2 regions of the Flavobacterium cheonanense genome follow, and region 1 is predicted to be linked to the other one. Evidence: riboswitches for the same ligand, from Rfam matches in the RefSeq annotation. Region 1 holds a riboswitch; the other holds the start of a gene.
What was found. Region 1 has a riboswitch for S-adenosylmethionine ahead of ABD766_RS09830 (hypothetical protein). Riboswitches for the same ligand answer to the same signal wherever they lie in the genome.
Positions count from the first base shown of each region.

Region 1 (3,188 bases):
ATTCGTCGGTGTACCAATCGGTTAATTTTAATTGCTCCTTTTCAATTTTTAATTGGTCGTTGATATAACCATCATAGAAAGGTATAACAACAGAAGCATGTGGTATATGTAAGAGTAATTTTTTCATTTTGATTTAGTTAAATTGATTTTGTGATTGATAGTAACTGATTTACTGATATTTTTTTTAATTTTCATTTATTCCAATCTGATAAAGAATAGCCGAATAATTATCAATAGAAAATTGTGCACATTGTTGGTTGATGGTCGTTATGATTTCAGTGCATGAATCATTAGATTTAAACAGTGCCATTAAATCATCTTCAATGAAAGCTTCTAATACGCCATCTGAAATCAGTAAAAAATAATCATTTTCTTGAAGGTCTGTTACTATATGACAATCAAGTGGAGTAGGAGGTTGGTTCCCATTTATGATTCGTGTAACTTGATTTTTATTGGGATGAAAATACTGTTCTAGTGTTGTGATTTCACCTTTATCAATAGCTTCGTTAACCCATGTATGCCCTTTTGTTTTATAGTTGCAATGTCCATTTCTGATATGGTAAACTAAGCTATCGCCAATCCAAGCAATTTGTATTGACTTGGTTGTCAATCTAGTCAAAGCTATGGTGCTTGCCATTAGCTTCATGGATGGATTTTTCTTCTTAAATTGTATAATTGCATCCGCTATTGTAACTTCTAAATTCGATAATTCGAAATTAGGATTGTTTTTATAAAAGTTATTTACAGTTGTTGCCACTAATTTTGAAGCAACTTGACCATTCCCATTTCCTCCCACGCCATCACAAATCAGGTAAAGTGCTTCTTTTTCAAATACTATAGTATCTTCATTTACATCACACTGTCCTTTTTCGGTTAAATAAGCTTCTGATTTGATGTATATCATTATTATTAATGTTTTTTAGTTAGAAATGAGAATGATGGTTGCTTTTTTGTTCTTTGACTTTATTGTTTTTGAAATATTGTTTAACCTTAAATTCTTTGATTTTACATAAGCATTTGTTTTAAGTTACTAATTATAAATAATGTTGCACATTCATACCAATGACTTTGTTATCTTGGGTAAGTAATGTACCACCACCAGGAATATTGGTACTAAATTGGATACCCTCTTCATCAAAATAATAAGATGTTTCAGGACCTTCCACCAAGCACATTTTGATGGGTTTAGCTTTCTCTGCTTCGATTTTGTTTTTCATCCATAAACAATGTTCAATAATTTTTTCATGAAGCGGTGCGGAATACTCTTGTTCGAAATCTTTTATCTCTTGTTCAGAAATACCATTGATATGGGTGCCTGGATAGTTACTAAAATCATTGTTTTTATTAAAATGGATTGGAATTTGCATAAATAAAGCATAGCCCACTTTTAGTATTACATAAGGGAACTTGCCATAACCATCTTTAAACATTTTATGTTCGTGCCAATTTTCGTTTTCTTTATTTTTTGAATTAGTATCCATAACTAAACAATTAAATTAATATGTGTTACCTCATTTACCTTAAAACTAATCGGAAGAGGTAATAAAAGAATCTTTTTGTACTGAGTCGTAATGGAAAACTGCATTTCAGATTCGTTACAATTAAATGCGGCTCCTTTAAATAGAATCCCATCATCTTCTTGATTAAAATACAACAAAACATAGGGATACATTTTGGTAAGTTCAAGTAAAGTATTTACCTGTTGGTGTTCTAATTCAATAAATAAAGGCAAATTACCTTCTTTAAGTTCGTGCACTTTTAAAAAAGTGTCCTCCGTTTTTTTGACCACACCCTCAATTTGAAGGGAAGTGTGGTCATTAAAAAAAACGTGCAATACATTTTTCATACAAATAATGATTAAGTTAAACTATCGTTACTTGTATTTCGAAAATAAGGTTTGTCTGGGTAAACTTACGTTTATTTTGACCGGACGGGCCCGTATTGTTTTACCACCGTGGTGTCTACACTCGGTTGGTACCCTAAATGGGTTCGAAATACTTTGCAGAGATATTAATAAACTTTCAATCTACAAAATTTTTAACAACATTTCTATATAAATAATTTTTAAGTTATTGATAATTAATATTTTAAATAATTTTTATTTTATTAAAATATTTTTATTGTATGTTTCATTTTTTTTATTTAATTATGCACCCAGCATCTGGAAGGAATTTATTTCCTGCCAACCGATCAGCTCACGACACGGTGGTTTAGTATGCGGAACAGTCGTTCAAATGTGTTGAGAAATATTATTTTTTACCGTTTTGATACGACATGACAATAAGTGTATAATTTTAATTGCTATGTTATGAATCAGTTTGCCGAACAAAGAGAGCAGTGGATTAATCAATTCAAGAGTTATTCTGATGAATCGTTAGTCAAGATTTTTAATGGGAATGTAGGCCTAAAAACTTTCGGAGTTTTACTCAGTATATACCTCAATACTTTGGAGCAAGAAATAATAAGTAGAGGTTGGGATTATTCTGAAATTATTTCAATTTGTCCGAAAACGAATACCTTACTTTCAGTCTCTTATGCATTTCCTGTTGAATTAATAGGTAATAAATTAGTGCCTATTAAAAATTACTTTTGGTTTAATAAACAAAAAGTATATATTAATTAAGCATCAAGATAATCCATTGGGTTAGCCAACCGATCAACTCACGACATGGTGGCTTAGTATGCAGAACAGTCGTTCAAATGTGTTGATAAATGCAATTTTTAGTTACATTTTTTTGGCATAACAGTAGTTTCATTTTTAATTTGTTATGTTTATGAAAACATCAGCTATCTCATTAATTGAGAAAAATAATAAAGCGATAACGATATTTATGACCATTTAAATAGTTTGTAAATTCAAAAAAAAACTCAGAGGAAACATATTTTAGTAATTTTTATATTCAAATATAAAGCATATAATAATGAAAATTAAAAAATTAAAATCCATTGGATTCAATATAACGGTCTTTTTACTACCATTCTTATTCATGGTAATTGTGAATGAAACAATTGCCCTTAAAAAGAAGGAAAAAGGTTATCGAGTTAACACGATTGAAGCAATAAATAGTAATAAAGCAGATGCCAAACAATGTACGTGGATATGTCATAATAACACGTTGTATTGTAAAAAACATCATACGAAATGGCTAAAAACCAGTTTTCCATATACCGACCCAATTTATTTTGGA
Region 1 is NZ_BAABCT010000005.1:13,412-16,599, reverse strand. It holds gene ABD766_RS09845 (N-formylglutamate amidohydrolase) at 1-127, opposite strand, end outside; gene ABD766_RS09840 (PP2C family protein-serine/threonine phosphatase) at 185-904, opposite strand; gene ABD766_RS09835 (hypothetical protein) at 1,035-1,481, opposite strand; gene ABD766_RS09830 (hypothetical protein) at 1,484-1,756, opposite strand; SAM-I-IV-variant riboswitch at 1,909-2,003, opposite strand; SAM-I-IV-variant riboswitch at 2,153-2,248, shown strand; gene ABD766_RS09825 (hypothetical protein) at 2,309-2,623, shown strand; SAM-I-IV-variant riboswitch at 2,619-2,714, shown strand; gene ABD766_RS09820 (hypothetical protein) at 2,922-3,188, shown strand, end outside.

Region 2 (3,188 bases), on a different contig from region 1:
TTTCGGATTTTCTTCCCATGTGACCATAAGCAGCCGTTTCGCTGTAGATTGGGTTTCTCAATTTCAAACGTTGCTCGATGAAGTAAGGACGCATGTCAAAAATTCCTTCAACAATTTTGCTAACCTCTCCATCAGTCATATTTACTTTAGAAGTTCCATAAGTATTTACGTTGATAGAAGTTGGTTTTGCAACTCCAATAGCATACGATACTTGAACTAAAACTTCGTCACACAAACCTGCAGCAACTAAGTTTTTAGCAATATGTCTAGTAGCATAAGCAGCAGAACGGTCTACTTTACTTGGATCTTTTCCAGAGAAAGCACCACCACCGTGAGCTCCTTTTCCACCATAAGTATCTACAATAATTTTTCTTCCTGTCAATCCTGTATCTCCGTGAGGTCCACCAATTACGAATTTTCCAGTTGGATTAATATGATAAGTAATATTGTCATTAAAGAAGTGAGCATATTGAGGATATTTCGCTTTAATTCTTGGAATCAAAATTGAAATCAAATCACTTTTAATTTTAGCCAACATAGTAGCTTCATCAGCAAAATCATCGTGCTGTGTAGAAATTACAATAGCATCAATTCTTTGTGGTTTATTATCATCAGAATATTCTAAAGTTACTTGCGATTTAGCATCAGGACGTAAATAAGTAATTTCAGAATTCTCTCTTCTTATATTAGCCAATTCAATTAATAAAGCGTGTGCAATATCTAAAGCTAATGGCATGTAGTTTTCAGTTTCATTAGTTGCATAACCAAACATCATTCCTTGGTCACCAGCACCTTGCTCTTCTTTACTAGCTCTATCAACTCCTTGATTAATATCAGCAGATTGTTCGTGAATTGCAGATAATACACCACAAGAATTTGCCTCAAACATATATTCACTTTTAGTGTAACCAATTTTTTTGATTACATCTCTTGCAATTGTTTGCACATCTAAATAAGTGTCTGATTTTACTTCTCCAGCAAGAATTACTTGACCAGTTGTAACTAAAGTTTCACACGCTACTTTAGATTCAGCATCAAATGCTAAAAAGTTATCAATTAATGCATCACTAATTTGATCAGCTACTTTGTCCGGATGTCCTTCACTCACTGACTCTGACGTAAATAAATAAGCCATAATATAATTTATTTTAAAATTAATTTTAGTGAAGAAAAAAGAAAAATTGCAAGTAAAAGCTAAAGAAGGTATTCTGCTTTAGCATTTTTTTACGAGGTTGCAATCAGTTCAAATTTTTCCTCTTTATTTCGAGTGCAAATGTATGAAATCAATTTGAATTGCAAATTATTATCAACTTTTTTTTGAAAAATCACTAAATCGTTATAGTTTTTATTTTTTTACAAACACTTGCAAAATAAGTTTCTATGTTATTACTTTGCACTGTTCATAAACTTATTGATGTTATCACGAAAGCCCGAGGGAATAGACCCTATGAAAGCTTAGCAACCCTACACTGTAGAAGGTGCTACATTCTAGTTTAAAGTAAATTTAAGCAAAGATAACCACGAGAATTCCTCTCACTTTCCATGATAACATATAATTAAACAACAGCAACTTTAGAAGTTGTGCTATTTATATGTCAAAAATAAACCAAGCAATAAAAGAAAGAATCCTAGTTCTCGATGGAGCAATGGGAACCATGTTACAACGCAACAATTTCTCTGAAGAAGATTTTCGCGGCCAACGTTTCAAAGATTTTCCACATCCTTTAAAAGGAAACAACGATTTACTTTCTATCACACAACCCGAAGCCGTAAAACAAGTTCATCGTTTGTATTTTCAAGCAGGAGCAGATATCGTAGAAACCAACACGTTTTCTGGAACAACAATCGGAATGGCCGACTACCATATGGAAGATTTGGTTTACGAGTTAAACTACGAATCAGCCAAAATTACCAGAGAGGTTGCTGACGAATTCACAGATAGACCTAGATTTGTAGCAGGCTCCATAGGACCAACAAACAGAACGGCTTCGATGAGTCCAGATGTAAACGATCCAGGATTTCGTGCCGTGACTTTTGATGATTTAAAAACTGCCTATCGTCAACAAGTAGAAGCTCTAATCGATGGTGGTTGCGATGTTTTATTAGTAGAAACCATTTTCGATACACTAAACGCCAAAGCTGCACTTTTCGCTATTGAAGAAGTAAAAGAAGAACGAAATTTAGATATTCCAGTAATGGTTTCAGGCACAATTACAGATGCTTCAGGAAGAACGCTTTCAGGTCAAACAGTCGAGGCATTTTTAATTTCTATTCAACATATAGATTTATTAAGCATCGGATTCAATTGTGCACTTGGAGCAGACCAATTAAAACCCTATTTACAGCGTTTAGCCATGAATACGCAATTAAATATTTCTGCACATCCAAACGCAGGTTTACCAAACGCTTTCGGGCAATACGATCAAACACCATTAGAGATGCAAGCCTTAATTAGAGAATATCTAAAAGATAATTTAGTAAATATTATTGGTGGTTGTTGCGGGACAACACCAGAGCACATTAAAGCAATTGCAGAGGTTGCCAAAGAATTCAAACCAAGACAAATTTTAGAAACAATATAATGACGGAAGTAAAGAATAAATATCTAAAATTATCAGGATTAGAACCTTTAATCGTAACACCCGAAACCAATTTTGTTAATGTTGGAGAACGAACTAATGTTACAGGTTCACGTAAATTTCTACGATTAATAAAAGAAGAAAAATACGAAGAAGCACTTGATATTGCAAGAAATCAAGTAGAGGGTGGTGCCCAAATTATCGATGTCAATATGGATGAAGGAATGTTAGATGGTGTTTATGCTATGACCAAGTTCTTAAATCTAATTGCCGCAGAGCCAGATATTGCTCGAGTTCCAGTAATGATTGATAGCTCCAAATGGGAAATAATCGAAGCTGGATTAAAAGTCATTCAAGGAAAAGGTGTGGTGAATTCTATTTCACTTAAAGAAGGGAAAGAAGTTTTTATTCATCATGCCAAATTGATAAAAAGATACGGAGCAGCTGTAATCGTAATGGCATTTGATGAAGAAGGTCAAGCTGATACTTACGAAAGAAGAATCGAAATCTGTAAAAGAAGTTATGATATTTTGGTTGATGAGGTTCATTTTCCAGCAGAAGATATAATTTTTGACCCAAATATTTTCCCTGTAGCTACAGGAATGGACG
Region 2 is NZ_BAABCT010000001.1:655,176-658,363, reverse strand. It holds gene metK (methionine adenosyltransferase) at 1-1,135, opposite strand, end outside; SAM riboswitch class I at 1,415-1,521, shown strand; gene ABD766_RS03025 (homocysteine S-methyltransferase family protein) at 1,593-2,582, shown strand; gene metH (methionine synthase) at 2,582-3,188, shown strand, end outside.
Region 2: it holds a riboswitch for S-adenosylmethionine, as region 1 does, so the genes downstream of both, ABD766_RS03025 (homocysteine S-methyltransferase family protein) here and ABD766_RS09830 (hypothetical protein) in region 1, are expected to answer to the same signal.